DNA from 2 places in the Isoptericola sp. NPDC019482 genome. Region 2 is predicted to be linked to the other one. Evidence: riboswitches for the same ligand, from Rfam matches in the RefSeq annotation. Region 2 holds a riboswitch; the other holds the start of a gene.
The links. Region 2 has a riboswitch for FMN ahead of ribD (bifunctional diaminohydroxyphosphoribosylaminopyrimidine deaminase/5-amino-6-(5-phosphoribosylamino)uracil reductase RibD). Riboswitches for the same ligand answer to the same signal wherever they lie in the genome.

Region 1 (15,255 bases), on a different contig from region 2:
CGCAGCTGCGCGGAGACCATGCCCGTGGCCTGGTCCACCCGTGCCCGCGCGGTCCAGCCCAGCTGGTCGATCTCCCCGAGCACGGCCGTGCCGATGGCGTCCGCGAGGAACTGCGCGTCCTCGGTGTCACGGGCCAGCTGGCGCCCCGGCCCGACGACGAGCCCCAGCACCCCGACCGGCTGACCGCCCACGCGCATGGGGACGCCGAACCAGGTGCCGTCGCCGGTCGCCTCGCCGGCGAGCTGCGAGAACACGGGGAACGGGTCGTCCCCGAGCGCGGCGCCGAGCGGTGCCGAGACGATCGCGTCGTCCTCGAGAGCCCGCCGGCCGGGGCCCTCGCCGAGCACGTCCTGGATGCTCGCGACCGCCGCCGCGGCCGCGTTCGTGCTGGTCACGGTGACCTGCTCGCCCGGCACCGTGGCGAGGGCGAGGCTGCCGGCGCGCGCGCCGAGGATGGTGGTGCAGGCCTGGCACATCCGCGCCGCGACGGTCTCCTCGGGGTCGAGCACGGCCAGGGTCCGCGCGAGCAGGCCCAGCAGCTCCGAGGTGTTCACCGCTCGCTCCGTCCTGTCGCCTGCGGGCCAGTGTGGCACTGATGCCCGATGCTCGACACGGCGTGGGGGGACGGGTGCCGTGCTCAGCGGTCGAGGTCGCCGATGGTGTCGCCCTCGCTGCCCAGGACGAGGGTCCGCACGATCGCCTCCGCGACCTCCCGCTCGCTGAGCCCCCGCCGGTCCGCCGCCGTCCGCAGGGTGGCGCGCGCCTCGTCCTCGGGGCAGTCGTTCGACGCCATGATCGCGCCGACCGCCTGCTCCACCGTCGCCCGGTCCGACATCGTCCGGTACAGGCCCGCGACGGCGTCGCCGAGGTCGGCGAACTGGAGCTGGAGGCGCACGGCGTCGGCGGCGAGCGCGGCGTGCCCCACAGCGGCGTCGACCAGACCGGCGGGCCAGTCCCCGGCCGCGCGGCTGTACACGTTGATCGCCACCCGGACGCCGGGACCCACCTCGGCCGGGACGGCGAGCGCCTGGACGAAGCCCTCGGCCTCCGCTGCCGCCTGCCAGGCCTCCCAGCCGGGCACCATGTCGGCGAGCCGCGTGGTCAGCACCGTCCCTCGCCGCATCGCGTCGATGCAGGGCCCGGTGTCGGCGCGCGCCTCGGCCTGGTCGCAGCGGCCGGCGCCAGGAGTGCTGCTGCCGGCACGCAGCGAGATGCCGTGCTCGCGCAGGCTGATGCTCGCCTCGACGCCGTGGCCGAGCACGGCCGCGGCGCGGACCGCGCACTCGTCGAGATAGCGGGACAGGGTCATGGCGTCACGGTACTCGCGCGCCACGACCCCGTCCCACCGGTCCTCCCGGCGGCGCCCTCAGCGGTGGCCGTCGAGCCGGTCCACCTGGAACAGCGTCGTCGTGCCGGACACCTCGTTTGCGACGGCGAGCAGCGGCCGGTGCGTGGGGGAGTCGGACGCCGGGACGAACGTGAGCCCCTCGGGGCCCAGGTCACCGGCCCCGGCGAGCGCGGTGGCCGGGTCGGCGCCGTCGTCGACGGCGTCCTCGACGGAGACCCCGTAGTCGCGGTTCGAGACGTAGGTGACGAACGCGGCGCGCTCGGGGCGCGTGATGTCGTAGACCATGACGCCGCCCGCGCGCTCCAGGCCGACGAACGCGTACGTGCGGCCCGCCACCTCGCCGATCGTGAGGTTCTCCGGCTCGGGGCCCTTGTCGTCGCTGCGGCCGTCGCCCTTGGTCTCGGTGTGGTTGGTGTTGAACGCGTCGCCCAGCGCCTCGGCGGTCACGCGCTCGAACTCGTCTCCCGAGTCGAAGACCAGCTCGCCGTCGGTGCTCCAGACCGAGAACGACCGCCCGCCGAAGGCGAACAGCTCCTCGTAGCAGGAGCCGTCGGCGCTCAGCCCCGACGCCGTGGTGACGTTGAGGCGGCCGAGGTCGGCGTCGCCGAGCAGCGCCGCGGCGGGGGAGTCCTCGCACACGGGGGCCAGGCCGTCGTCGCCCAGGTCCTTGACCCGCGCGGGCTCGGCGTAGTCGCCCCACTCGCGGGCGTCGCCCTCGTTCGCGGTGACGAGGTAGGTCCGGCCACGGGAGGTGTACGACGCGATCCCGTCGGGCATGTACAGCCCCCGGACGGGGACCTCGCGCACCGCGGCGACGCCGTCCTTGTCGGACGGGTCGATGCCCTGGCCGGGCACCGAGTGGTCCTTGCTGCCGAGCGACCACAGGTCGGTGGTGCGGGCGCCGCGCAGGTCGACCTCGGCGACGGCGTTCGCCTCCTGCAGCGCCACGTACGCGGTGCGGGAGTCCTTCGAGACCGTCACGTACTCGGGCTCGAGGTTGCGCGACACACGGTGGTCGAGCGACCCGTCCGGGCCGGCGACGTCGGGCCCGAAGACGCGGACGCCGTCGGGCAGCGCGTCGCCCTCGTACGCGTGGAACGTGGCGGTGCGCACGGCGTCCTGCGCGACGTCGTCCGCGTGCTTGCCGGTGAACCGGCGGGGCAGGTCGACCACGGACACCGTGCCCTCGGGGTCGACGGAGAAGTCGTCCGCGGGCTCGCCCTCGTTCGCGACGACGGCGCGACGGCCGTCGGGCGTGACCGTCACCATGTCGGGCAGCGCGCCCACGCGCCAGGCTCCGAGGGCATCGCCGTCGCCGGCGGCGTCGAACAGCACCAGCCAGCCGTCGGAGACCTTGTCGGGCGCCTCGACCGCGACGACGCCCAGCCCGTCCGGGCGGATCGCGACCGAGTTCGCGACCGCGCCGTCGGGCACGGTCGAGCCGTCCGCGGCGCGCACGCCCGTCGTCTCGAGCGCGAAGAGCTTGCGCGGCGACGACGGCCGCGCGACGTCGAGCACGGTGACCTCGCCCGCCTGCGCGTTCACGGAGAAGAGGCGCTTCGAGCGCGCGTGGTACGCGACGATCTCCGCCGCCGACTCGTCGAACACGCCCGTGGCGTACGAGCCGAGGGGCGAGAGGGTGACACGGGCGTCGTCGGCCGAGAGCTCCACGGGGTCGGCGACGACGCCGTCGCCCGGCGTCGTGCCGCCGCTCCCTGTGTCGCGGTGAGCCGACGCGGTCAGCGCGACCGGCACCGCGAGCGCGACCGCGACGACGGTGGCGCAGGCGCCGACGACGGCGCGGCGACGCGTCGACGGGGCGGGGGTCCGGGAAGCGTGGGGGTGCGGGGTGCGAGCTGCGCGCAAGGGGTCCTCCGGGGGCCGGGGCGCGCGGAGGCGCGCCGTCGACGTGACCGTAGGGAGGACGGATGGCCGCCCGGGGTGGCCGCGATGAACGCGCGACGACCCGTCGGTGAACGCCTGCCTCGGCCGCCGCTCAGGCGGGCGAGCCGGCGTCCGCGACACCGTCGTCTCGCACCCCGGCGCGGCCGAGCTGCACGATCCGCCACACCGCACCGGCGAGCAGCACGACGAGCGCGAGGTTCCGCAGCGCCTCGACGACGACCATCGCGGGCTGCCCGCCGAGGAACTCGCCGTACGCGACCGGGTAGACGATCTGCGTGCCCAGCGCCGCCAGGAGCACCCCGACGGCGGGCGGCCCCCACAGGCGGCGCGTGCCGGGCCCGGCCAGGGCGATCGCGGCGGCCAGGGGCGGCCCGATCCACGCGACGAACTGCGGTGAGCCCACCTTGTTGAACACGATGAGCGAGAGCAGCAGGGCGGCGGTGCTGAGCAGCAGGACGTCGCCCGCGTGGTCGGGCCGGCGCCGCGCCGTCCACCAGGTGAGGGCCGCGATGAGCAGCACCGCGGCCGGCAGCAGCCAGTCGAGCAGGGACGCGACCTGGCGGGCGGCGTCGCCCTGCACCTCGTAGGTGAAGATCACGTCGTTGTAGTCGATCCGCACCGACGGGTCCCACAGCCGCGCCACGCTGAACCAGGTGGCGAACACCGACTCCGCCTGGAGCGTGCGCGCCTCCTGCTGCCCGAACACGCTGAACGCCCGCTCCCCGGCGCCGCCCGCGAGGGCGAGGCCGACGACGACGAGGCTCACCGCGGCGCCCGGCACCACCACCTGCCGCAGCAGGTCGCGCCAGCGGGCGCGGGTCGCGGCCAGCGCCACGACCACGGCTCCCGGGGCGATCTTGATCCACGCGCCCGCGGTGGCGACCGCCGTCGCGAGCGTGGGGCGTCGTGCCGCGACCGCCAGGGAGATCAGGATGAGCGGCGCGACGACGCCGTCCAGGCGGCCGAGGAAGATCGGGCCGAGGGCGAGCAGGAACGCGAGCCACCACCAGGCGCCGAGCACCCCGCGGGGTGCGGAGCGCACCAGGACGACCGTCGCGACGGCGTTCAGGGCGACGACCATCGCCGTCCAGACGATCTCGTACCCGAGCAGGTTGCCGGTGACGAGCGCGGGCAGCGTCACGGGCACGAGCGCCCCGGCGGGGTACACCCAGTCGTAGTCGAGGACGGGCCACTGCCCGGTGTCGAGCCCGTGGCGGGCCCACCACTCGTAGAGGGTGACGTCGCCGTAGATCGTGTAGCCCCAGGTGATGGCCTGCCCGATCACCCAGGCGTGCACGGCGACGAAGCCGAGCGCCAGCAGCCACCGGGACCGCAGCACGGCGCGCAGCGGACCGGGGGCGTTCCGCGCGGCAGCGGTCTGCGTGGATGGCACGACCGACATGGTGACAGACCGGGCTCGGAGCCGCCCCGGAGCGACGGCGAGGATGCGTGATGCGGGTTCGGACGTCTAAGATTTCGGACACCCGAAAAATGGACGACCTGGCCCGCCGGAGGACCCGCATGACCCGACCGACCCTCGACCGACCCGCCCAGGGGATGCGCCCCGCGCGCCTGGTGACCCTGCTCGGGCCGGCGTTCGTCGCGGCCATCGCCTACGTCGACCCGGGGAACGTCGCGGCCAACCTCACCGCGGGGGCGCGGTTCGGGTACCTGCTGGTGTGGGTGCTGGTCGTCGCGAACGTCATGGCCGTGCTGGTGCAGTACCTGTCCGCCAAGCTGGGCGTCGTCACCGGGCGCTCGCTGCCCGAGGTGCTGGGCGAGCGACTCTCCCGGCGGGGCCGGATCGCCTACTGGGCGCAGGCGGAGGTGGTCGCGATGGCCACCGACGTCGCCGAGGTGATCGGCGGCGCCATCGCGCTGCACCTGCTGTTCGGCGTCCCGCTGGTGCTGGGCGGGATCATCACCGGGGTCGTGTCCATGCTGGTGCTCACCGTGCAGCAGCGCCGCGGCCAGCGCGTCTTCGAGACGGTCGTGACGTCGATGCTCGCGGTCCTCACCGTCGGGTTCTGCGCGGGGCTCTTCTTCTCCCCGCCCGACCTGGGCGCCGTGCTCGGCGGCCTGGTGCCGCGCCTCGACGGCCCGGAGTCGGTGCTGCTCGCCGCGTCGATGCTCGGCGCCACGGTGATGCCGCACGCGATCTACCTGCACTCCTCGCTCGCCCGGGACCGCGTGCGGCACGACGCCCGGGTGCAGCGGCGGCACGCCCTCGCCGCCGGGGCCGAGGGGCGCGATCTCGTGGGAGGTGACGACGCGAGGGAAGACGACGTCGCCGTGCCGGGGCCGCCGTCGCCGCCGGTGGTCCGCCGCCTGCTCACCGCCACCCGCTGGGACGTCGTCGCCGCGCTGGTGCTCGCGGGCAGCGTGAACATCGCGATGCTGCTGCTCGCCGCGGCCAACCTGCCTGGTCGTACCGGCACCGACTCGATCGAGGGCGCGCACGCGGCGATCGAGTCGTCGCTCGGGCCCGCGGTGGCGGTGCTGTTCGGCGTGGGGCTGCTCGCGTCGGGGCTGGCGTCGACGTCGGTGGGCGCCTACGCCGGCGCGGAGATCATGTCCGGCCTGCTGCACGTGCGCGTCTCGCTGCTCGCCCGGCGGCTGGTCACCCTGGTGCCCGCGATCGTGCTGCTCGCGACGGGGGTCTCGCCCACGTGGCTGCTGGTCGTGAGCCAGGTGGTGCTCAGCTTCGGCATCCCGTTCGCGATGATCCCGCTGGTGCGGATCACGCGCGACGCCGGCCTGCTCGGCGGCTTCCGCAACGGCCTCGGCACCCAGGTCGCGGCGTGGGCCGTGGCCGCCGTCATCGTCGTGCTCAACGTCGCCCTGCTCTGGCTGACCTTTACCGGCTGACCGTCGCGGCAGAACCGCACCGGCGAGGTAGTAAGGGATCCCGCGAGGTAGTGCGGGACTGCGCGAGGTAGTACTGGGTCCCGCGAGGTAGTGCGGGACTGCGCGAGGTAGTACCGGGCCCGGCGAGGTAGTACGGGTCAGCGGCCGAGCGCGGACTCCAGCCGGTCGACGAGCGCGGCCTGGGCGCTGACGACGAGGCGGCGGGCGTCGTCGGGGGAGATCCAGGCGACCCGGTCGATCTCGGGCACCTCGATCCGCTTCCCCGATCGAGGCGGCCACTCGATCTCGACGGTGTTGCTGCGGACCTGGTCCAGGTCCGGCCCCGGCGGGGGCCACTCGCGCGCCCAGGCGAGGACGCGCTTCCCGGACCGCTGCCGCACCTCGCCGAGGTCGACGTCGGGGGACGACGGCGCGGGGAGCGGCAGCCCGAGCTCCTCCGCCGCCTCGCGCAGCGCCGCGGCGTGCGGCTCCTCGTCCGGCTCGAGCTCGCCCTTGAGCACCGTCCACGCGCCCTCGTCCTTGCGCGCCCAGAACGGGCCGCCCATGTGCCCGAGCAGCACCTCGAGGCCGCCGTCGTCCGTGGTGCGGTAGAGCAGGAGGCCCGCGCTGGTCGTCGCCATGGTCACAGTGTGACCCGGGGCCGCCTCGCCGGTGCGGCACTACCTCGCCGCGAGCTGTACTACCTCACCGCGAGTTGTACTACCTCGGCATAGACGCTGAGACGGAGTATCGCTTGACGTGAGACCCGGTCGCGGGTGACGATGAGGACAGACCGGCGCCGACCACCACCAGCCTCGGACGGCGCCGGTCCTCACTCCTCACCGGGCCCGGAACGCCGGACCCCCGCGCAGAGAGAGGTCGTCGATGACCCGCAGCTCCTCCCGTGATGTCCCCGTCATGCCCGGCGTGACCGCCCCCGACTACGACGTGTCGCAGCCGCTGGACCTCGACTACGTCGGCGCCTTCGCCGACGTGACGCCCGAGGAGCGCGCCCACCAGCTCGCCGTGCGCGAGTTCGTGCAGGAGGACGTGCTGCCCGTCATCGACGGCTACTGGGAGCGCGCCGAGGTGCCGTTCGACCTCGTGAAGAAGCTGGCCGAGCGCGACTTCCTGCGCGACGGCGTCGACGTCGACGGCCGCCCGAAGATCTCGTTCATGGCCGAGGGCCTGGCCAGCATGGAGATGTCGCGGGGCGACGGCTCCGTCGCCACCATCTGCGGTGTCCAGGGCGGGCTCGCGCTGCGCTCGATCGTCATGCACGGCTCGCCCGAGCAGGTCGCCACCTACGCCGAGCCCATGGCGCGCGGGGAGATCCTCGGCGCGTTCGCGCTCACCGAGCCCACCCACGGCTCGGACTCCGTTTCGCTCGAGACGACGGCCCGCAAGGAGACGCGTGACGGCGTCGAGGGCTACGTCATCAGCGGCGAGAAGAAGTGGATCGGCTTCGGCTCCTGCGGCGACATCACCGTCGTCTGGGCCCGTCTGGTCGGCGACGACGGCGACAACCAGGTGCACGGGTTCATCGTCCCGCAGGACGCTCCCGGCTACACCGGCACGACGATCGAGGGCAAGCTCTCGCTGCGCGCGATCTGGCAGGCGCACATCGTGCTCGACGACGTCTTCGTCCCCGCGAGCGCCGCGCTGCCCGGCGCCACGTCGTTCAAGGCGACCGCCGCCGTCCTCTTCGCCACCCGCCTCGCCGTCGCCTGGTCCGCCGTCGGGCACGCCGTCGCCTGCTACGAGGCGGCCGTGGCGTACGCGAAGCAGCGGATCCAGTTCGGCAAGCCGCTCGCCGCGAAGCAGATGGTCCAGGAGCGCCTGACGCACATGCTGTCGCTGGTCACGCAGATGCAGCTGCTCGTCGCCCAGACGACGCGACTCGCCGACGCCGGGCAGCTCTCCGGCGAGCAGGCGTCGCTCGCGAAGTACACGACGACGCGCCAGGCCCGCGAGGTGGCGTCGATCGCCCGGGACATGCTCGGCGGCAACGGCATCCTGCTCGGCAACCGCGTCGCCCGGCACTTCGCCGACGTCGAGGCGCTGCACACCTACGAGGGCACCGAGTCGATGCAGGCGCTCATCGTCGGTCGTGACATCACGGGGGTCTCCGCGTTCGCCTGACCGGCGCCTCGTCCCGCAGGCCCCCGTCTCTCACCAGGAGAGACGGGGGCCTGACGCTTTCTCGGGCCGGTGCGACGTGGTCGGCACATCCGCGAGCTTCTGGCCGTGTCCGCCTCGGCGTCGCCGGAACCCCGAGCGCTTCGTCGACGCCACGAACGACACGCTCTGAGCGGTCACGGTCCCAGGTCGACGGTGACGACGCGCTCGCGGGAGCGTCGTCCCGGACCACGGGCGCCGCGTGTCGCACCAGGGTGCTCCGCCCGCCGCGTCAGCCGGACGTCGCTGTCGCGGAGGCCGTCACGGCGACCATGACGGCTGCCATGACCGCAGCCTGCATCTCGTCCACCGCCTTCTTCACGGCGGCGCTCGCCCAGCTCCCCGCGGCGAGGTCCTTGGCGCGGGCCTCCGCCTGCCGCCGGTGCTCGGGGGCGACGAGGCCGCGCACCAGCGGCGTGCCGCTCGCCGTCGCGAGGAGGGCAGCGGTACGCGCGTCGGGGGCGCGGACGCCCAGCAGCACCTCACGGCAGGTCGCGCGCAGCTGTGTCTCGTGGGTGGCGTCGGCGGCGGGCCACGACGTCGTCGGGAAGATCCAGAGCACCGTCCCGTCCTCGCGCCGCAGGATCCCGCGCGCCGCGAGCCCGGCCAGCAGGTTGTCCCGCAGGCCCTTGGCCAGCGGCGCGACCAGGCCCTTCGGCGCGCGCGCCCGGGTCCGCACGAGCGCCAGCGCGTGGTCGAGCGCGGGGTGCCCCGTCGGGGACGCGTCACGCACGACGACCCTGCCGGCCCCCACCGGGCGGCCGTCCAGGTCTGTGCCCGCCGACGACGTGACGTCCACCCGGCCGGACAGGGCGAGCTCGACGAGCAGCGCCCCCGCCAGCCGGTAGTCGAGCTGGGTCCGCTCGAGGCGCGGGCGCCCCGACGCGTCGTCGTACGCGAGCAGCAGCAGGTCCTCGGCGATGATCACCCGTCGATCCTCGCGGACCCACGGCCCTGGGGCCAGGGCGGACCGCCGACGACTCACGGCGGCAGTTCGCGTTCGGCGCGGCAGTTCGAACTGCCGCGCCGAACCTGAACTGCCGCGCCGAGCGGGGTCAGGGGGCGACGGCGGCCGTCGTCGCGCCGGCCTGCTCCCGCCGGTGCACACGCCACCACACGAAGAAGCCGATCAGGGTGAACGCGCCGTAGAACACGTACATCAGGGCTGTGGCGTAGTACTCCGCCGACCAGAGCAGGGGCACGCCCACGACGTCGACGGCGACCCAGACCAGCCAGAACTCGACCCACCCCTTCGCCATGCCGTAGGTGGCGACGAGGGAGCCCATGAAGATCCAGGCGTCCGACCACACGGGCTCGTACGAGCCGAGGGCGCGGAACAGCGGCGTGAGCAGCAGGGTGCCGCCCACCATGACGACGACGATCCCCACGCGGGCCCGCCAGGACGCCCAGTGCGGGTGTACCGCGGCGCCGCCTTCGGCCGGGATCTTCCCGTCGGCGCGCACCTCGAGGTCGGCGCGCTGCGTGCGGCGCCACTGCACCCAGCCGTAGATCGACACGATGAGGAACATGACCTGGCGGCCGGCCTGGCCGAGCATGTCCGCGCGTCCGGTGTCGCCGAACCAGGAGCCCATGAACACGGTGAACAGCACCAGGTTGCCGACGATGCCGACGGGCCACGCCCAGACCTTGCGGCGCATGCCGCCGAGCGCGGAGGCGAGGCCGAAGCCGTTGCCGACGATCTCGCGCCAGAGCATCGACTGGTCGCCGATGGTCAGCGTGGCGTGGAAGAACGCGTCGATCGCGTCCATCGTTCACTCTCCCGGTCCGAGGTGCGGCGTCCGGGGTGAGGGGTCGGCGCTCGCCGGGCACGACCACGAGGGCCGTCGCCGGCGACACGACGCCCGGCGGCACCCGCCCTGTCGGGCGCGTGCCGCACGTGCTTCCTCCCATCCGGACTTTGACCGTCGGCCCTGGAATCTCACCAGGTCAACCGGCCTCGCTCTGCGGACAGAGGACGAGACCGGGTCGCGGGCTGTCACCGCCGGCTCGGAATTTCACCGACCCCGGAGCACGTACGTGCGTGTCTTGCCGCCGCCGGAGGTCCCGGCGGCGTCCTGCACAACTCAGGATGCCACAGCGGCATTCCCGCTCGTTCAGGCCAGCGCGTCGCGGACCGCCCGCGCGACGTCGTCCGGCCCCGCGCCGGGCTCCAGCACCGTGACCACCACGCGCCGCCCGTCACCTCCCGTCGTGACCGTCCGGGCCTCGTCGCCGGCCGCGATGTCGGACGGGGCGTCGGCGACGTCGTCGGAGGAGGACGACGGCGTCGTGGGCTCGTCGTCGGGGTGCGGGAAGGGGGCCACGGCGGCGCGCCGGAGGTCGGCGAACGCCTCCTCCAGCTCGGGCCGCAGGTCGAGGTGGGGGTTGCGCAGCCAGCGGCGCAGGATCGCGTTGTGCACCGCGACGACGGACGCGGCGAACGCGATCGACATCGTCGTGGTGGACCGGTCCGGCGGCAGGGTGTCGCGCAGGTAGGCGGTGAAGGCGCGCTCGTAGCGGTGCGTCGTGACCAGCTCGCGGTCGCGCAGCGCGGGCACCTGCTGCAGCAGCTGGTGGCGGGCGATGGACGTCTCGCGCTGCCCGACGTGGTGGTCGAAGACGAGCCGGGCCGCCCGGCAGACCTCGAGGTACGGGTCGGTGGTGGGGTCCCACGCCCGCTCGGGCGCGCGGCCCGACTCCTCGCTCGCCCGCGCCTCGGGGCGGGTCTCCGCGAGCATGACCACGACCTCCTCCAGCAGCAGCTCGTGGTCGGCGAAGACCACGTCCTCCTTGGAGCGGAAGCGGCGGAAGAACGTCGCACGGCTGACGCGGGCTGCGTCGGCGATCTCCTCGACGGTGGTCTGCTCGTAGCCCTGCCGCGAGAAGAGGTCGATCGCTGCGTCGACGGCCTGGGCGTGGGTGTGCGTCCGGACGGCGGTCATGCCAGGGAGATTACTCCGGCACCGCCGGTCGTCCCCGCTGCGTCCGCTCGTCCGTGGACCCCAGCAGCAACCGGTAGAACCGGAAGAAGCCGAAGTCGTCCACCGGCAGCACCTCGACGCCGGCGTAGCCCGCGGCCCGCGCGTAGCGCCGCAGCGTGGCCGGCCGCATCACCGTGCCCGTGCCGGCCGACGGGCTCGTGGACAGGCCGTCCGGCAGGCACACGAACAGGCTGTAGCCGTACATGATCCGGTCGACGTCGTCGGCCGGGGCACGGAACTCGTCGGCGACGGCCTCGTCCATGACCACCACCACGCCGTCCGGCCGCATCGCGCGGCGCACCCCCTCGAGCACGGCGACCGGGCGCGGCATGTCGTGCACGCACTCGAAGGCGAACGCCGCGTCGTAGGGCTGGGCGACGGCGAGCTCCGCGGCGTCCGCGAGGTGGAAGAAGGCCCGCCGTTCGAGCCCGGCCTCCGCGGCGGCCGCCCGTGCGGCGGCCACGGACGGACGGTCGACGTCGACGCCGTGGACCTCGGCGAGCGGGTACGCCTCGGCGAGGGCGAGCGTCGACCAGCCGAAGCCGCAGCCGACGTCGACCACGCGGGCCCCGGGCCGGGAGAGCGCCTCGTGGACGGCGGGCAGCGCCGCGAGCGTCGGTGCCAGGCGGCGCTCGAACCATGGGCGGTTGACGTCGGACTGCGCCTGGCGGGCGTCGTCGCCGAGCTGGTCCCACGACACCCCGCCGCCGTCCCGGTACGACTCGAGCAGGCGGGGCAGCTGCGGCCCGATCGCGCCGACGAACCGGGCCAGGGGCGCCAGGTACGACAGCGAGGACGTGTCGGTCAGCACCTCCGCGTGAGCCGCGGGCAGCGCGTAGAGGCGGGTCCGGGCGACCCCCTGCGGGTCCGCGTCGAGCGCGGGTGCTGCGCCGGCGTCCTCCGCGACGAGGACGCCGGAGGCAGCCTGCTGCTCCAGCCACTCGCGCGCGTACCGCTCGGCCGTGCCGGTGGCCTCCGCGAGCGCCGTGGACGTCAAGGGGCCGGACGACGCGAGCGCCTGGTACCAGCCGAGCCGGTCGCCCACGTGCACGGCCAGGACGTCGATGGCGCCGAGCGTGGCGGCGAACAGCCGGTCGGCGAACGCGTCGGCCGAGTGGGCGCTGTCGGTGGTGCCGGTCGGGTCGGTCATGGCGGCACCTCCGTGCCGTGGCCCGGACGTGCGAGCCCCGCGGCGTCGTCGGGAGGCGGCGCCCGTCTCGACGCTAGCCCGTGGGAGTCCGGCGCGTCGACGCCCCGGGCGGGTGATCCGCGTCAGCCGCGACGTCGTCCACGGCGGTCGTCCGGCTCTCCGCGGCGGCGCTCGTCGAAGCCCGCCTCGGCGGGGCGCCGGGCGCGCTGCAGGTACCGGATCTCACGGATCGCGACCCCGGCGGCGAGGAAGAACGGGATCCACGCCCAGACCCTGCCGCGCAGCACCACCCACAGCATGGCGAGCGCGACGACGCACGCCCCGACCACGGTCCACACGCTCGCCCACCGCACCTTGCGCACGGGCCGAGGCTACCGCTGCCGCTTCCTGCGGAACACGTGCTCCCGGCATGGGTAGGGTGGCGGTCGTGACTTCCGGGACCGCCATCGTGCCTGAGACCACCACCGCCGCCACCACGACCGTCCCCGTCGTGGACGTCTACGTCGACCCGCTGTGTCCCTTCGCGTGGATCACGTCGCGCTGGGCGCTCGAGGTGGCGGAGCACCGGGACGTGGAGCTCACGTTCCGGCTGATGAGCCTGTACCTGCTGAACAAGGACCGGGACATCCCGGCGGACTACCGGGCGAAGATCGAGGCGTCGCGCGGCATCGGCCGCGTCGCCGCGGCGGTGCAGACCGAGCACGGCCCCGAGGCGTTCAGCGCCTTCTACACCGCGGCCGGCACGCGCATCCACCCCGGCGGCCGCCGGGACGACCTCGACGCCGTCGCCGTGGAGGCGCTGGCCGAGGCGGGCCTGCCCGCGTCGCTGGCCGACGCCGCGACGTCCGACGCCTACGACGCCGCCCTCGCCGTCTCGCACGAGGAGGGCATGAAGCCGGTGGGGGAGGACGTCGGCACCCCGACGATCCACGTCGACGGCGTGGCGTTCTTCGGCCCGGTCCTCACGCGCATCCCGCGCGGCGAGGACGCCGTGCGGATCTTCGACGGCGCCGTCGCGCTCGCGTCGTTCCCGGACTTCTTCGAGCTCAAGCGGTCGCGCACCAGCTCGCCGTCGTTCGACTGACCCGCGCTCCCCGACAGCGCTCCCGCACCATCCGAGAGGCACCCATGACCCTCGACCTGCGTGTCTTCACCGAGCCCCAGCAGGGCGCGTCCTACGACGACCTGCTCGCCGTCGCGAAGGCGACCGAGGACCTCGGCTTCAGCGCGTTCTTCCGCTCCGACCACTACCTGACGATGGGCGGCGACGGCCTGCCGGGCCCCACCGACGCGTGGACGACGCTGGCCGGCCTGGCCCGCGACACGTCGACCGTGCGCCTGGGCACGCTCGTCACGTCGGCCACGTTCCGGCACCCGGGCGTGCTCGCGATCCAGGTGGCGCAGGTGGACCAGATGTCCGGCGGACGTGTCGAGATCGGCCTGGGCGCCGGCTGGTTCGCGCGCGAGCACGAGGCGTACGGCATCCCGTTCCCGGCCAAGCGGTTCGGGCTCCTGGAGGAGCAGCTGGAGATCCTCACCGGGCTGTGGGGCACCCCCGTCGGCGGGTCGTACTCGTTCGAGGGCGAGCACTACACGCTCGTCGACTCCCCGGCGCTGCCCAAGCCGGCGCAGGCGAAGATCCCCGTCATCGTGGGCGGCGGCGGCCCGAGGCGCACGCCCGCGCTGGCCGCCCGGTTCGGCGACGAGTACAACCAGGCGTTCCCCGAGCTGGACACGGTCGCGCCGCGCATCGGCGTCATCAACGAGGCGCTGGCCCAGGCGGGCCGCACCCCGGACTCGATCGTGCAGTCCGTCGCCCTGGTGCTCGCGGTGGGCAAGGACGAGGCGGAGTTCGCGCGACGTGCGGCGGCGATCGGCCGCGAGCCGGCCGAGCTGCGCGAGCACGGCGTCGCCGGCACGGTCTCCGAGGCCGTCGACCTGCTCGGCTCCCTGCGCGACCAGGGCATCCAGCGCGTGTACCTGCAGGTGCTCGACCTGCACGACCTCGACCACCTGGACCTGGTGGCGCGCGAGGTGGCGACGCAGCTCTGAGCGGACGAGCGAGCCGGTGACCTGCGGCGACAGTCGGCCAGGGCGACGGTCTCGCCAGGCGGACTCACCTCGCCGAACCCGTGACATCGGGGCGCTCCGGGGTTAGGTTCGCGACAGACGACGAGGTGGCCCGCTCTCCGGAGCGGGTCACCTCGACTCGTTCCAGGGCTCACGACGCGCCCGCTGCAGGCCTGCAGGACTGCCACGACGACGCCGTCGCACGGACGCCGCCGTCCACGCTCCCCGCCGCACGACCGCGCCCCGCCCGGAGGACACGCCATGTCCGTCTCCGAGTTCGACCGTCTCGTCGTCACCCCGCGCCGCACCGAGCACGTCCGGTCGCGCCCCCACGGCCAGCTCCGCTCAGAGCCGTCGCGCCCCACCGCCCCGCCGAGGGGCGAGAACGCCGCCTCGCGGTCGCCGTCGCTCGCCCTGATCATGCTGCTCGCGACGCTCGGCGTCGTGGCCTACGCCGTCTTCCTGCTCAACCCCGCCAACCGCGGGGACGCGCTGCCGTACGTCATGGTGATCACGGCCGAGACCATCCTCGTCGTGCAGGCGCTCCTCGCGATGTGGACCGTGCTCTCCAGCGGCTACGACCCGCGCGGCTTCTCCTTCCACCACGCGCAGGACCGCCTGTTCGACCTGCCCGAGATCGTGCGGGACGAGGCCGAGGACGACCCCACGCGCTGGACCCTGTACCTGCACGACAGACCGGTGACCGTCGACGTCTTCATCACGACGTACGGCGAGAGCCTCGACACGATCGCGCGCACGGTGCGCGCCGCCGTCGC
Region 2 (15,255 bases):
CGAGCCGACCCGCCCGCCGGCGACGACGTCCGGTTCAGTCCTGCGGGGGCCGCCGCATCCGCTTGACCCCCGCGCGCCGCTTTTTCGCGTCGATGCGCCGCTGCGCCGACCCGCGGGTCGGGCGCGTCGCGCGGCGGCTCGGCCCGGGCGGGGCGAGCGCGTCGGCGACGAGTGCCGCGAGCCGGGTCCGCGCGGCGTCCCGGTTGCGCAGCTGCGCGCGATGCTCGGACGCCACGACGGTCAGCACGCCGTCCGTCGCCCGGCGCCCGAGCCGCTCGAGGATCCGTGCACGCTGGGTCTCGGTGAGCAGCCGCGACGCCGTGACGTCCCACGACAGCTCGACGCGCGAGTCGGTCGTGTTCACGCCCTGACCGCCCGGCCCCGACGAGCGCGAGAAGCGCCACGACAGCTCCGCCTCCGGGAGGACGAGAGCGGGCGTCACGCGCAGGCCGCTGCGGGCGTCGTTCGGCATCCGACCATCTTGCCCGACCGGACCCGATGGGCACTTCGGCGCCCGTCGACGGTGGGCGACGCGCGGGTACGGCTCACCTCGGGACCCGCATCAGGACGACGGTGGTGGTCATCGCTTCACGGGCAATGCCACCGCGAGGCTTCTGCGTCGCGCCCTATCCGCCCAGTGCCCCCATGCGAGAGTGCGACACCCGATGGCATGCCGACCTGCTCGACGATCGAGCATGGCGAGATTCCCGACCCGAGGCCGTGGTCGTCCATCGCCAGGTCAGGACGAAGGGGGAACCACGCTCGAGGAGCCCGGAGTCGAGGTGAGCGGCACGGCAAGCGCCGGCACACGGTAGCGCTCGTACGCGCCGACGTGAATCGCCTGCAGGCCACGAGATGTCCGGACAACGGCTCACGTGGCATATGTGCGCCGTAGGGGCCGCGACCGACACGCTCAGAGAAGGTGTTGTTGAGAACGACGAGAGGCTCGGGCCGCTGTGCGGTCCGAGCCTCTCGTCGTGTGCCGGTCGGGCTGACAGGATTTGAACCTGCGACCCCCTGGAGAGATCGGGCCCGGTCCGACATGGTCCGGCTGCATACTCACACGAGCCGAAAAGTGCTGATGACCTGCATCTTCTTGGTCTTGCAGCCTACCGATCCGGACTGGCCAGGACCGACCACGGCCGAAGGTTTCTTGACGATTTCTGGCCCGTCCGGCCCCACCCTGCCGGAAGGAGACCGCGTCCGGGTCGGGTCACGCTAGCTGCGCTCAAAGTCTAAGGGAAGGGCCCGCGGACGTCACCGATGAACCCCGCACGCCTCGAGTTAAGTCCCCGGAAGTGGTGTCGCGCTTGATGATCCTCATGAGGTCAAGCGCTGAGTTCGAGGTCGGGGTCGGTGTTCACCTCCGTTCCTGGCTCGGTGATGCTGGTAAGCCGGCAGCGGGCGAGAATCTCGAGGCCGAGGTCGCAGCGTCCTTCGGGCCGTCCGTCGGTCTCCTCGACCTCACCCGATCGAGCCAGAAGCGTTCTCATTCAGGTCCGAGAGCGCCGAGCCGGACCGTCGTGCGCTGCGATCTGTACCCACTAGTCGACTCTCACGCGTCTGGTGTCGAATGCCCACATCGCGACCTCGACGCGGTTGCGGACGCCGAGTTTGGTCATCAACGATGCTACGTGGGTCTTGACCGTGCTCAGGCTGACGAAGAGCACCGTGGCGATCTCGGCGTTGGTCCGGCCCCGCGCCACCAGCGCGAGCACCTCCTCCTCGCGCTTGGTGAGCGCGTCGATGGGCTGGACCGGTACCGCCGGCGCCTGGTCGGCGAAGGTCGCCAGCAGCCGGCGGGTGACGTTGGGGGCGATCAGCGCGTCCCCGTCGGCCGCCGCGTGGATGGCCTGCACGAGGAGTTCTGGCCCGGCGTCCTTGAGCAGGAAGCCGCGGGCGCCCGCGCGCAGGGCGCCGAGGACGTACTCATCGAGGTCGAAGGTGGTGATCGCGACGACCGCCATCGGGTCCGTCACACCTGGCCCGGCCAGGCGCCGCGTCACCTCGACGCCGTCGAGCCCGGGCATCCGGATGTCGACGAGGAGGACATCGGGACGCAGCCGGGTCGCCAGATCGAGCGCTGCGGGCCCGTCTGCCGCCTCCCCCACGACCTCGAGGTCGGGTTGCGCGCCGAGGATCATCACCAGCCCGGTCCGGACCAGGTCCTGGTCGTCGGCCACGACAACACGGATGCTCATGCCAGCGCCTCCACCGGCAGCACGGCCTCGACCACCCAGCCGCCCTCGTCTGCCGGGCCCGCGGAGAGCGACCCGCCGAGGAGCTGGGCGCGTTCGGCCATGCCCCGCAGGCCGAACCCAGGCTCCGGTGCGGGCCCTGGCTCGGTCCGTCCGTCGTCGCTGACACGCAGCCTGACGGCGTCGCCCTCCCGGCGTACGTCGATCCGGACGCGGGTCGCGCTCCGGGCGTGCCGTACGGCGTTGGTCAGCGACTCCTGCGCGAGCCGGTAGAGCGCGGCGTCCACGGGTCGTGCCAGCCGGGTCAACGAACCGTTCAGCGAGACCTCGACGCTGGGCGTCGCGTCGGCGCGCGCCAGAGCAGGCAGCTCCGCGACACCCAGCTGCGGCGAGTAAGCGACGGCGTCCTCCTCACGCAGCACCCGCACCATGGACCTCATCTCCTCCAGGGTTCGCGACGCTTCGGACTCGATCGCAGCCAGGACCTCGACAGCCTTCCCGGGCTGGACGCCGGCGACCACGCCACCGGCCTGCGCCTGCACCGCGATGGCCGAGACGCGGTGGGCCACGATGTCGTGCAGCTCGCGCGCCAGCGCCACCCGCTCCTGATTGCGGATCTCGCGCTGCCGGCGATGCCAGAGGTCCGCGCGGTAGCGGAACACCGCCGCGACGGCGACGAACAGCAGCAAGAGGACGGTCCCCCCGAAGACGTCGGCCCAGCTCGCGGAGGAGGCGTACATCCCGAGCACGACGACGAGCGCCACGAAGGCCGTCCCCAGGACGATCTCCCGTCCCGAGCCCCACCGCACCAGGGAGTAGAGCAGGATCAGGACGGCGATCATGGCGTAGAGGCCGAGGTCCCCAGCGTGCGCAGTCAGCTGGAGGACCGAGAGCAGCCCGGCGACGCCCCACCCGACCAGGGCGGCCGCCAGGGGGCGGCTCCGCCGCCAGAGCAAGGCAGGGATCAGCGCCAGGGCGAGCACCGACACCAGGGGGCGCCAGGCCACGTCCGGCCGGACGATGCCCTCGACCAGGGCGGCCGCCACCCGGCCCGACCCGGGCGCACCGAGGCATCCGGACCTGGTCGGCCGGGACTTCACCGCCACCGCGCCGAACCAGCTGTGGGTGACCGACCTGACTTACGTGCCGAGCTGGGCCGGCGTGGCCTACGTGTGCTTCATCATCGAGCCTACTCACGGATGATCGTCGGCTGGCGGGTCGCCGCGCATATGCGCACCACGATGGTCCTCGACACGATCGAGAGGGCCCGCTGGTCCCGCGGCACCCGACTGGCCGGGCTGCGGTGCCACTCCGATGCCGGCAGCCAGTTCACGAGCCTGCGCTACGGCGAGCGACTCGCCGAGATCGGCGCCACGCCGTCGATCGGGACCGTCGGCGACTCGTGCGACAACGCGCTGGCCGAGACCGTCAACGGCTACTACAAGGCCGAACTCATCCGCGGACCTGCACGATCAGGGCCGTGGAAGAGCGTCGAAGACGTCGAGCTCGCGACCCTGGGCTGGGCCCACTGGCACAACACCGAGCGCCTGCACGGCTACCTCGGCGACGTCCCGCCCGCCGAGTTCGAGAACGGCCTCTACGCTACCCAGCAGGGCGCGAGGACCCTGGCCGAAATCAAATGACTAGAGCCTCCATCAGACCCAGGACGGTTCATCTTTCCCGAACCAAGGCCCGATCGTTCGGCTCGTCGGCGCCGTGCTGGCCGAGCAGACCGACGCGAATGGGCCGAAGGCCGCCGATACCTCGGCCTCGAGTTCCTGAACCGCTGCCGCCTCACCACCGCCACCCGGCTGGAACGAGGTGGGCATCGACCCAGTCCTGGAACTCAGCGCCTGACCCCACGAGGATCACCGAGCGCACCTGGGCGATCGTCACTTCAGGCGACAATGCCGGCGAGCTATTTCATGCCTGGGCCGTGGCCCTCGCGCTGGGCGGCGGTTGGGTACGACCGTTGGCTTCGGTCCTTATGTCGATATACCGGTCCAGGGCCTGCTCAGCAGCCCAGGGCAGCCTGGCGAACAGCTGGTGGGCCTGGAGCCGGGCGTAGGCAGCCATGATTGAGCTCTCGACGTCAAGCGCTTCCGTCGACGGTCCCGACCGCAAGAGGTCGACCAGCAGCACGGGGGCCAACACCACCGCGGTGATCGGGCGATCCCAGAACCGCCGATCGGTAACCGCCAGCGTGTGGGCTTCCGCCAGCCGGGCCACCGCGGTCGGGAGGCCGGGCTGGGGTCCTGCCGGCGCAGTGCGCACTCGGCGATGCGCCGCTACCTCGCGAATACTCAGCGGCGAGCGGCGGGAGGGGCGCACGAGTCGCCCACTTCTCATCAGCTGGAGGGCGAAGGAAACCGCCGGACCGGCTGCTGCGTCGACCCGGTCGAGGAGTTCCTCGTCGTAGTGGTCGTCGTCGATGAGTCGTAGGGCAAGCAGGTCGACCCAACCGGCGAATGCACTCCAGGCCGAACTCGTGTCCGCCGCCAGGTGTTCCTCCCAGGCGAGCACCGAGCGCGTAGCTGCATCGAGGACGGCGTCGCGAAGGTGGAACTGCGGATGCGGTGGGATGTCGAAGGGCTGCTTCGCACGCCACAGAACCTGCTGCATCCACGGCCGGGAGTCCAGGGGATCCGGGACCACGTCGTTCCAGATCGAACCCGGCTCGGGCTCACCGCCGGGTCCCCGGGCCGGGACCGGGAACCGCGCCCGGACCCAGCGGCCCAAGCCCGCCCGCGAGGAAGCCCCGTCGGACAACGTCGCGCACCTCCTCGAACGTATCGAACGAGATCTCCACGCCCTCATCGTCGCGCAGCCCGTCCTGGAAGCCGCTCCGCGTGGCACGAAGCGCGGTGGCGAGACCTCCGACCGGGACCGGTTCTAGGTCCGGCACAGCGAGGAACACTTCCGATCGCGACGAGATCGACTCCGGCGCGCGTCGGGAAGCGAACGCACGGCCGTCCTCCACGGCCCACGCGTCCAGGTGCCACGGCAACGACTCGTCGTCCGGCGTCACGCCCACTGGTAGCCCCTGTCGTGCTGAGTGACGACCCGCCGACGCACTCCGCCGAGCGCAAGCAGTTCCTCGACTCCCTCGCGGTCCTCCATCAGCTTCTGCTCCACGTCGCTGAGGCGATGCCCCGCGTCGGCCCGGCGACGCAACCACGCGGTGGTCGTGACGACGTCCGGAGACTCGCGAACCTCCTCGATGTCGCTCAGTTCGAAGCCACCCCGACCGGTGCCCGTGGACGGCACATGAAGATGCACCTCCACAAACTGCTGGTCGCGAAGCACCGCTTGTGCCACCGTTCCGGAGGTAACGATCCGAGGCCCCGACGTCAGCCCCGGCAGGACGCTGAGCACGAGCATGTCGAACCGCTCTTCCCACGTCCCCCGGAGGGCCTCCACAAGGTGCGAAAGATCCTCCCGCCCCTCGAACGGAGGAAACAGGATGTCATAGGAGTCCCGGTCGAAGAGCCGGGGTTCTGGATCAACCGCATCCAGCACGAGCACCGCGCAGTACTCACCGTAGAAGGCGACCCCGGTCCCACCGACAGCAAGGGCGCCGAAGTACACGTCCGGGCCGTCAAGTTCGAGGGCGTCGTCCACCTGAAGTCGCTCCCGCGAGGGCGTAGGCCGCTCGCCGCCGACCAACGGCCGCTCGTAGAGGTTCCGGTATCGCTCGCCCGTCAGCAGTGCTGCCAGGGCCGTCGGCCCGAGGTTGACGACGACGCGCGCGCCGGACCGAGGATCGGAGACCACGTCGCGCACGACGCGCTCGTTGGCCGCGACGAAGGGACTGCCCGCAGAGGCATCCATCCACGCGGAGACCCGCTCCGCCCACGTAACGCAAGCGAAGTACAACGGGTCCAGTTCCGGCGGCTGCGCTGCCACACCGTGAGGCTATTATCGGGCTCTCTCACCCGCTAGCACCCGGCCCGGGTGAATTCACCGCGGCACCGCGGACGACAAGGAGCTCACTGTGAGCGACGACATCTGGGTCGCGATCATCGAGACCAGCCCGCTGTGGCTGACGATCGTGGCGATAGTGTTCCTCGTCCTCCACTTCCGACAGCCGTTGACGGAAAAGCTGCTGAGCGCGAACAGGCTGGCGATCGGCGGATTCGAGCTTGAGTCAGCCGGTGCCGCGCTGACGACGGCCCGCGCCGACGCGCCCGTGCCCGGACTTGTCGCCCGCGCACTGGTCCGACGTACGAAGGAACGCGCGGACGACCTGGTAGGCCTTCGCATCCTGTGGGTCGACGACCACCCATCGGGGAACAGGCACGAGCGGCGCTACTTCCGGGCCGCGGGAATCACCGTCGTTAACGCACTCGACACCGAGTCCGCCCTGCGCGAGCTGCGAACGGACGACTACGACATCGTGATCACGGACTTTCGGCGCGGGAATGATCCAGCGGCCGGGCCCGAGCTTGCGACCCGGGCGCGGGGCGAGGGCTACGACCAGCCATTCGTGGCCTACCTGGGCCACGTGGAACCCGGGAGGGCTGCCCCGCAGGAGTTCCTCCGGATCACGGACCGCCCCGACGACCTCGTCACCGCCGTCCTCGATGTGGCTGACTCACGCACCGCGTGACGCACGCGGCCTCGCCCGCGGAAGACGGCCAGGCCGAGCGAGCTGCGCAGGTCTGCCCTCGCGGTCGGCAAAATCACCTGTTCCGACGCCCGCCCCTGAAGGACGACCGGGGAAGTCAGAATCGCGGGCAGGGTAGGCATCCACTAGTTCTTGCGACAGCCCCTGCACGGCTCGATCGGACTTAGAGGTCGCGCGGGTAGGCGGGGACAGCTGTGATGTGACGCAGGCACCGGATGTCCGGTTCCGTCTACGGGCGGGCCGGCGAGAGGTTTCTGGACTGTTTCTGGACGGTTGGCCATGTCTGGCGACCTCTCACTCTGGGTCACCAGCACTCTCCGGAAACGAAACTGGTCCCTGACCTGCTCATTCGCAGGTCAGAGACCAAGTCACGACGTCGGGCTGACAGGATTTGAACCTGCGACCCCTTGACCCCCAGTCAAGTGCGCTACCAAGCTGCGCCACAGCCCGTCGACCCGTCTGGTGACACCGAGGCGCCACCCCGAAGGGCCGACCGAAATACTACCCCAGGTCGGACACTGCTCCTGCATCGACGCGGGCAGCGCCGACCGGGGCCTTCCGGACGTCGCCGAGCACCCGCGCGGTGGCGAGCGCGGCGGCGGCGGCCTCGTAGCCCTTGTCCTCGTGCGACCCTTCCAGCCCGGCGCGGTCGAGGGCCTGCTGCTCGTCGTCGCACGTCAGGAGTCCGAACCCCACGGGGACGGTGTGGTCGAGGGCCACGCGGTTCAGCCCGTCGGTCGCGGCGGCGCAGACGTAGTCGAAGTGCGGGGTGCCGCCGCGGATCACGACACCCAGCGCGACGACGGCGTCGTACCCGGCGGCCGCGAGCGCCTGGGCCGCGACGGGCAGCTCGAACGAGCCGGGGACGCGCACGACCTCGGGGGCGACGACGGCGTGGTCCGCGCAGGCCCGCAGCGCGCCGTCGAGCAGGCCGTCCATGACCGCCCGGTGCCAGCTCGCCGCGACGACGGCGACGCGCAGGTCGGAGCAGTCGACGGGCGCCGCGGCCGGGGCGCCCGCGCCGCTCATCGGGCGGCCCCGGCGGTGAGGGGCGCGGGCAGGGTCGGGCTGGGCGTCGGTGCGGTGTGCATCGGTCCTCCGGTCTCGTGGGGGGCGTCGTGCGGGTCGTCGTGCCCCGCGTCGGCCAGGTGGGGCAGGTCGTGGCCCATGCGGTCGCGCTTGGTGCGCAGGTAGCCGAGCGTGCGCGGGTGGGCGGTCAGGACGAGGGGCAGCCGCTCGACGACGGCCGCTCCCCCGGCGACGAGCCCGTCCACCTTGGCGGGGTTGTTGGTCAGCAGGCGCACGCCCGGCACGCCCAGGTCGCGCAACACGTGCGCGGCGGCGGTGTAGTCGCGGGCGTCGGCGGGCAGCCCCTGGTCGAGGTTGGCGTCGACGGTGTCGCGGCCGGCGTCCTGCAGGGCGTAGGCGGCGAGCTTCGCGGCCAGGCCGATCCCGCGCCCCTCGTGCCCGCGCAGGTAGACGACGACGCCGCGCCCGGCCGCCACGACCTGGCGCAGCGACTCGTCGAGCTGCGGGCCACAGTCGCACCGCAGGCTGCCGAACGCGTCCCCGGTGAGGCACTCGGAGTGCACGCGCGCGAGCACCGGCCCGCGCTCGAGCTCGGCCAGGGAGTCGAGCGGCCCCGCCACCAGCGCGACGTGCTCGTCGCCCGTGCGCGTGTCGCGGTAGGCGACGGCGGTGAGGTCGCCGTGGCGGGTGGGCAGGGTCGTGACGGCCACCCGCTCGACGAGCAGCTCGGTGGCGTGCCGGTAGGCGACGAGGTCGGCCACGCTGATCAGCGCGAGGCCGTGCTCGGCCGCGAACTCCCGCAGCGCCGGCAGCCGCATCATGGTGCCGTCGTCGTGCACGAGCTCGGCGAGCACCCCGGCCTCCGCCCGCCCGGCCAGGCGCGCGAGGTCGACGGCGGCCTCGGTGTGCCCGCGCCTCTCCAGCACGCCGCCCGGCCGGGCGCGAAGGGGCAGCACGTGGCCGGGCCGGGTGAGGTCGGCAGGCTCCGCCGCCGGGTCGGCGAGCACCCGGGCCGTACGGGCCCGGTCGGCGCCGGAGATGCCGGTGGTCACGCCCGTCGCGGCGTCGACCGTCACCGTGTACGCCGTGCGGTAGGCGTCCTGGTTGGCCTCGACCATGAGGGGCAGGCCGAGCCGGTCGAGCTGCTCCCCCGCCACGCCCACGCACACCAGCCCGGTCGTGTGCCGCACCAGGAAGCCCATGAGCTCGGGCGTCGCAGCGTCGGCGGCGAGGATGAGGTCGCCCTCGTTCTCGCGGTCCGCGTCGTCCGCGACGACGACGGGGCGGCCCGCCGCGACCTCCGCGATCGCCCGCGCCACCCGCTCGACGGAGCCGCTCATCGCGCCGCCCCCATCGCCGCCAGGTGCCGCTCGACGTACTTGCTCAGGACGTCGACCTCGAGGTTGACCGGCTCGCCCACGGCGCGGGCGCCCAGCGTGGTGCGCGCCCGGGTCTCGGGGATGAGGCTCACCGTGAACGCGTCGTCGCGGGCGTCGACCACGGTGAGGCTCACGCCGTCGACGGCGATCGAGCCCTGCGCCACCACGTACCGCGCCAGCTCCGGGGGCAGCGCGACCTCGACGACCTCCCACTGCGTGCCCGGCGTGCGCGCCAGCACCGTCCCGACGCCGTCGACGTGCCCCTGCACGACGTGGCCGCCGAACCGGCCGTCCGCCGCGAGCGCCCGCTCGAGGTTGACCGGGTCGCCGGGCCGCCGACCGCCCAGGCTCGTGCGTGCCAGCGTCTCCGCCATGAGGTCGGCGGTCCAGGCGGGCAGGCCGTCGTGCTCGCCGGTCTCCGCGACGGTGAGGCAGCAGCCGTCGACGGCGATCGAGTCGCCGAGCCGGACCCCGTCCAGGACGGTCTCGGCCGCGACGGTGAGGCGGGCGCCGTCGGCGTGCTCACGCACGGCCACGACGGTGCCGAGCTCCTCCACGATTCCGGTGAACATGGGTCAGCCTTCCTTCCGCGGCCGCAGCGCGAGCCGCACGGTGGGGGTGTCGGTGGGGTCGTCGGGGTCCCGGGGCAGGACGGCGACGTCGAGCAGGTCGAGGCGCGCCGCGTCGGCGATGGTCCCGATGCCGAGGTCGGCGACGGCGGAGGCGCCGACGCCGAGCAGCACCGGGGCGACGTAGGCGACGACGTCGTCGACGAGCCCGGCGCGCCAGAACGCGGCGGCGAGCGCCGGCCCGCCCTCGAGCAGCACGTGCCGGTGCTCGCGGTACCAGAGCAGGTCGAGCACCTCGTGCGGGTCGTGGGTGCGCAGGTGCAGCACGGCCTCGCCGGCGGCCGCGGCCCGCGCGAGGCGGGACGACGGCGGCAGGTCGCGCAGGCCGACGACGACCCGGTCCGGCTGCTGCCCCGTCAGCGGGGCGTGCCGCACGGTGAGGTCGGGGTCGTCGGCGAGCGCGGTGCCGGTGCCGACGACGACGGCGTCCACCCCGGCGCGCAGGCGGTGCACGTCGTGGCGCGCTGCCCGCCCGGTGATCCAGCGCGAGGTGCCGTCTGCGGCGGCGGAGCGGCCGTCGAGCGTGCTCGCGACCTTCCAGGTGACGACGGGACGGCCGAGCTCCAGCGCGCGCGTCCAGGTGTCGTTGAGGGCGCGGGCCTCGTCGGCCAGGACGCCGCCGACCACCTCGACGCCCGCGGCGCGCAGGCGTGCGGCGCCGCCCGACGCGGCGGGGTTGGGGTCGTGCTGGCCGTGCACGACCCGCGCGACCCCTGCGGCCAGCAGCGCGTCGACGCAGGGACCGGTGCGGCCGTGGTGGTTGCAGGGCTCGAGCGTGACGACGGCGGTGGCACCGCGCGCGGCGCCCGGGCCGCGGGACTCTGTCGCGTGGCGCAGCGCCTCGACCTCGGCGTGCGGCGTGCCCGCACCGCGGTGGTAGCCCTCCGCGACCGTCGCGCCGTCGGCGTCGAGGAGCACGCAACCGACGCGCGGGTTGGGCCCTCGGGCCGGCCCCTGCGCGGCCAGCTCGAGGGCGCGCTGCATCGCGGCGCGCTCCGCCGTGGTGGCGATCATTCGTCCTGCCCCTGTCGTCCGGTCGCGGACCCCGGGGCAGGAAGGCGGGGTCGGACGTGCTCGCGCCGGCCGGTCACGGACGGTCGTCACGACGGACGACGGACGGCACCGGCCGCGAGGGTCGGTGGACGGACCGGACGGGGAGCCGTCGCGTGCGCTTCCCATCCGGACTTTGACCGTCGGTCCAGGAGTTCCACCTGGTCAACCGGTCACAGGCTGTGACCGGGTCGCGGACTTTCACCGCCGGCTCGGAATTTCACCGACCCCAGAGCACGCGAGCAAGTTCGCTCGTCACCGCTGACCGTGCCACGCCGCGCGCCCGGCTCGCAAGCCCGAGTGGCGCACGTCTCACCCACGACCGCGTGCCGTGCGCCGTTCGTCGTCCCGCCCGAGCGCGACGCCGAGGGCGACGAGCACGAGGAGATCCACCGCCAGTCCCGCCACGGCCACCCACTGCACGGCGCGGAACGCGAGGAGCTGGGTGACGAGCAGGCTGACCAGCACGCCCCTGCGCACCCACACCGCGCCGGCGCGGTGGTCGCGGGGGCCGACGACGAGCGCCCGCACGACGCACGCCACGGTCGCGGCGACGGCCACGAGGATCCCGACGCCGACCCAGGACGGCACCGCGATGGCGCCGAGCAGCACCCGCAGCGCCACCACGACCGAGCCGGCGCTCGTGCCGAGCACGGCCACCACCACGACGGCGGCCGCCCACCGGTGCTCCATCGCCTCGGCGAACCACGCGGACACCCGGACGACCAGCGCCCGCACGGGGTCCGGCACGGTCACGTCGTCGCGCGGGACGGCCTCCACCAGCGCGGCGACCTCCTCGGCCGCCGGTTCGCCGCGGCCCCGCTCCACGAGCGCCCGCGCCTCCTCGCGCTCCGCGTCGGTGAAGCCGCCCGCCACGCCGGCCACGGCACGGTCGGTCGCCACCGCCAGGTACTCCGCGGGGTGGTGCGCCCGCCGCCCGTGCAGGGCCTCGACGAGGATCACCAGCGCCACGACGACCGCGTAGATGAGCGCCGCCGTCGGCTCGTAGAAGTAGTCGTTGTCCGAGGTGACGAACTTGCCGATCTCGTCGACGAACAGCCCGAAGCCGACGCCGCCGAGCACCGCCCCGAGCGACCGCGGCGCGGGCCCCACCCAGGAGAGCAGCACCACCACCGCGAGCGCCAGGCCGAGCCCGCCCCACAGCACGTGCGCCACGTGCAGCCCACCGCCGCCCACCTGCGGGTAGCCGGACAAGGCCAGCAGGAACCGGGTCACCAGCACCGTCGCCACGGTGACCACCAGGAACGTCACGAGGTGGCGCGCCGCGGAGGTGTCGCGCGCCGCGCCCAGGCGCAGCAGCCGACCGCGGTGGGCCAGCGGGTCGTCGCGCGTCGTTCGGCTCATCGGCGGCTCCTCGGCCACTCGGAAGCAGCGCAGGGACAGGTCAGCGGCGGCGCTTCTCCCGCACGCGGACGCTGATCTCGATGGGCGAGCCCTCGAAGCCGAAGGTCTCCCGCAGGCGGCGCTCGATGAACCGGCGGTACCCGGCCTCGAGGAACCCGGTGGCGAAGATGACGAACCGCGGCGGGCGCGTCGAGGCCTGCGTGCCGAACAGGATGCGCGGCTGCTTGCCGCCGCGCAGCGGGTGCGGGTGGGCGGCCACGAGCTCGCCGAGGAAGGCGTTGAGGCGCCCGGTGGGGATGCGGGTGTCCCACGACTCGAGCGACGTCTCGAGCGCGCGCGTCAGCCTGTCCGTGTGCCAGCCCGTGCGGGCCGAGACGTTGACGCGCGGCGCCCACTGCACCTGCACCAGGTCCTTCTCGATCTCGCGCTCGAGGTACGGGCGACGGTCGTCGTCCATGAGGTCCCACTTGTTGTACGCGATGACGAGCGCCCGGCCGGCGTCCACGGCCTGCGAGATGACGCGCGTGTCCTGCTCGGTCATCGGCTGCGAGGCGTCGACGAGCACGACGGCGACCTCGGCCTTCTCGATCGCGGCCTGGGTGCGCAGCGAGGCGTAGAAGTCCGCGCCGCGCGTCTGGTGCACGCGGCGGCGGATACCGGCCGTGTCGACGAACCAGTACGGCACGCCCTTGATCTCCACGAGCTCGTCGACCGGGTCGCGCGTGGTGCCCGCGGTCTCGTCGACGACGACGCGGTCGGCGCCGGCGATCTTGTTCAGCAGCGACGACTTGCCCACGTTCGGCCGTCCGACGAGGGCCACGCGGCGGGGGCCGGCGGGCCGCAGCTCGCCGTGCTCGGACACCTCGGGCAGCACCTTCATCGCGGCGTCCAGCAGGTCGCCGGTGCCGCGGCCGTGCAGCGCGGAGACGGGGTGCGGCTCGCCGAGGCCGAGCGACCACAGGTAGGCGGCGTCCGCCTCGCCCGACGGACCGTCCACCTTGTTGGCGCACAGGACGACGGGCTTGCCCGAGCGGCGCAGCAGCTCCACGACACGCTCGTCGGTCGACGTCGCGCCCACGGTGGAGTCGACGACGAAGATGACGGCGTCGGCCAGCTCGACGGCGACCTCGGCCTGCTCGGCGACCTTCGACTCGATGCCCGCGACGTCGACCTCCCAGCCGCCCGTGTCCACGAGGGTGAACTCGCGGCCGGCCCACTCGCCGGGGTAGCTCACGCGGTCCCGGGTGACGCCCGGGGTGTCCTCCACGACGGCCTCGCGGCGGCCCAGGATGCGGTTGACGAGCGTCGACTTGCCGACGTTCGGGCGGCCGACGACGGCGAGCACCGGCAGCGGCGCCTCGCCGGGGCCGAAGCCCTCCTCGTCCCACTCGGCGTCCAGCAGCGCGCGGTCGGCCTCGTCGAGCTCGAAGTCCTCCAGGCCGGCGCGCAGCGCGCGCTCGCGCGCCTCGTCGTCGCCGTCGGACTCGAGGACCTCCGCCACGGCGTCACGGCCCTCGGTGTCCGCAGGGTCCGCGGGCGCCGCGGCGACGCCGGGCGCAGGCGGGGCGGTGGGCTCGTCGGTGGGCTCGGCAGCGGGCACGGAGCCGTCGGCGGGAGTGGTCATGCGCACCATTCTCCCAGGCCGAGCGGCGTGTCACGAACGAGACCCGCGTCACCGGGCCCGAGCCATGCCCTGGGGTGCGTCAGTCGGCGCGCGTCAGGCGGTGACCTGGGCGACGACGGCGAGGACGGCGTCCACCGTCTGGTCGAAGTCGAGGTCGGAGGAGTCGACCGTGACGACGCCGTCGGCGGCCACCTGGAACTGGCTCACGGTCGAGTCGTCCCGGTCCCGGCGCAGCACCTGGTCGCGCGTCGCCTCGACGGCCGACTCGTCGGCGGCGCCGTGCACCTCGAGCGAGCGGCGGCGCAGGCGGGCCTCCTCGCTCGCGGTGAGCAGCACGCGGGCGTCCGCGTCGGGGGCGACGACGGTCGTGATGTCGCGCCCCTCCGCGACGATGCCCTGTCCGCCCGAGAAGCCGCCCGGCGCACTCTCGGTCTCGATGACGTCGCGCTGCCGGCGTCGCAGCTCCGCGCGCACGTCGAGGTTGGTGGCCACCTGGGACACGGCGGTGGAGACCTCGGTGGTGCGGATCGCGGCGGCGACGTCGCGACCGCCCAGGTGCACGGTCGGTGCGGCAGGGTCGACACCCACCTCGAGCGGCATGGCGCGCACGGCGTCGGCCACCGCGGCCTGGTCGGCGAGGTCCGTGCCGCCGTCGACGCACCACAGCGTCGCGGCCCGGTACATCGCGCCGGTGTCGAGGTAGGCGAGCCCCAGCCGGGCCGCCACCGCCTTGGAGACGCTGGACTTGCCGGACCCGGAGGGACCGTCGACGGCGATGACGACCACGTGTGTGCTCACCTTCTGTTGTGCGGGTACTGCGCGAGACGGCAGTGGAGGACGAGGGGCGGCGTCAGAGGTCGACGTCGCGCATGAGGGTGCCGAGCTCGGTGCGGCCGAGCACCCTGGAGCGCCCGGCCCGCAGGTCGCCGAGCACGATGGGGCCGATGCGGGTACGGACCAGGCGCGTCACCGGGAACCCGACGGCGTCGAGCATGCGCCGCACGATCCGGTTGCGGCCCTCGTGCAGCACCACCTCGAGCATGGTCTCGCCGGGCACGGAGTCCACCACGCGCACCTTGTCGGCGCGCGCGAGCCCGTCTTCGAGCTCGACCCCGTCGGTGAGCTGCTTGGCGTGGCGGGGGTAGAACTCGCCGCCCGTCACGGTCACGAGGTAGGTCTTGCGGATCTCGTACCGCGGGTGGGCGAGCCGGTTCGCGAGCTCGCCGTCGTTGGTGAGCAGCAGCAGGCCCTCGCTGTCGGCGTCGAGGCGGCCGACGTGGAACAGCCGCTCCGAGCGGTCCTTGACCAGGTCCGCGAGCGTGGGGCGGCCCTCGGGGTCGCTCATCGTGGAGAC

Region 1: linked by a shared signal. The riboswitch ahead of pnuC (nicotinamide riboside transporter PnuC) and the one ahead of ribD (bifunctional diaminohydroxyphosphoribosylaminopyrimidine deaminase/5-amino-6-(5-phosphoribosylamino)uracil reductase RibD) in region 2 are both predicted to bind FMN.

What each region holds. Positions count from the first base shown of each region.
Region 1 is NZ_JBEYBQ010000003.1:109,374-124,628, reverse strand. Features, by position in the region: gene ABZ493_RS03725 (GAF and ANTAR domain-containing protein) at 1-554, opposite strand, end outside; gene ABZ493_RS03720 (ANTAR domain-containing protein) at 638-1,309, opposite strand; gene ABZ493_RS03715 (choice-of-anchor I family protein) at 1,367-3,214, opposite strand; gene ABZ493_RS03710 (glycosyltransferase 87 family protein) at 3,345-4,646, opposite strand; gene ABZ493_RS03705 (Nramp family divalent metal transporter) at 4,775-6,121, shown strand; gene ABZ493_RS03700 (NUDIX domain-containing protein) at 6,259-6,741, opposite strand; gene ABZ493_RS03695 (acyl-CoA dehydrogenase family protein) at 6,986-8,242, shown strand; gene ABZ493_RS03690 (GPP34 family phosphoprotein) at 8,511-9,206, opposite strand; gene pnuC (nicotinamide riboside transporter PnuC) at 9,334-10,047, opposite strand; FMN riboswitch at 10,172-10,315, opposite strand; gene ABZ493_RS03680 (TetR family transcriptional regulator) at 10,393-11,220, opposite strand; gene ABZ493_RS03675 (class I SAM-dependent methyltransferase) at 11,231-12,409, opposite strand; gene ABZ493_RS03670 (hypothetical protein) at 12,532-12,771, opposite strand; gene ABZ493_RS03665 (disulfide bond formation protein DsbA) at 12,837-13,493, shown strand; gene ABZ493_RS03660 (LLM class F420-dependent oxidoreductase) at 13,538-14,461, shown strand; gene ABZ493_RS03655 (glycosyltransferase) at 14,741-15,255, shown strand, end outside.
Region 2 is NZ_JBEYBQ010000010.1:69,259-84,513, reverse strand. Features, by position in the region: gene arfB (alternative ribosome rescue aminoacyl-tRNA hydrolase ArfB) at 35-472, opposite strand; partial or broken gene ABZ493_RS09485 (IS256 family transposase) at 1,329-1,460, opposite strand; gene ABZ493_RS09480 (response regulator transcription factor) at 1,545-2,201, opposite strand; gene ABZ493_RS09475 (histidine kinase) at 2,198-3,244, opposite strand; partial or broken gene ABZ493_RS09470 (IS3 family transposase) at 3,243-3,841, shown strand; partial or broken gene ABZ493_RS09465 (IS256 family transposase) at 3,876-4,055, shown strand; gene ABZ493_RS09460 (hypothetical protein) at 4,122-4,820, opposite strand; gene ABZ493_RS09455 (hypothetical protein) at 4,882-5,226, opposite strand; gene ABZ493_RS09450 (hypothetical protein) at 5,223-6,104, opposite strand; gene ABZ493_RS09445 (response regulator) at 6,193-6,807, shown strand; tRNA gene ABZ493_RS09440 (tRNA-Pro) at 7,202-7,275, opposite strand; gene ribH (6,7-dimethyl-8-ribityllumazine synthase) at 7,327-7,854, opposite strand; gene ABZ493_RS09430 (bifunctional 3,4-dihydroxy-2-butanone-4-phosphate synthase/GTP cyclohydrolase II) at 7,851-9,194, opposite strand; gene ABZ493_RS09425 (riboflavin synthase) at 9,191-9,805, opposite strand; gene ribD (bifunctional diaminohydroxyphosphoribosylaminopyrimidine deaminase/5-amino-6-(5-phosphoribosylamino)uracil reductase RibD) at 9,809-10,876, opposite strand; FMN riboswitch at 11,025-11,154, opposite strand; gene ABZ493_RS09415 (hypothetical protein) at 11,225-12,277, opposite strand; gene der (ribosome biogenesis GTPase Der) at 12,318-13,901, opposite strand; gene cmk ((d)CMP kinase) at 13,995-14,699, opposite strand; gene ABZ493_RS09400 (pseudouridine synthase) at 14,752-15,255, opposite strand, start outside.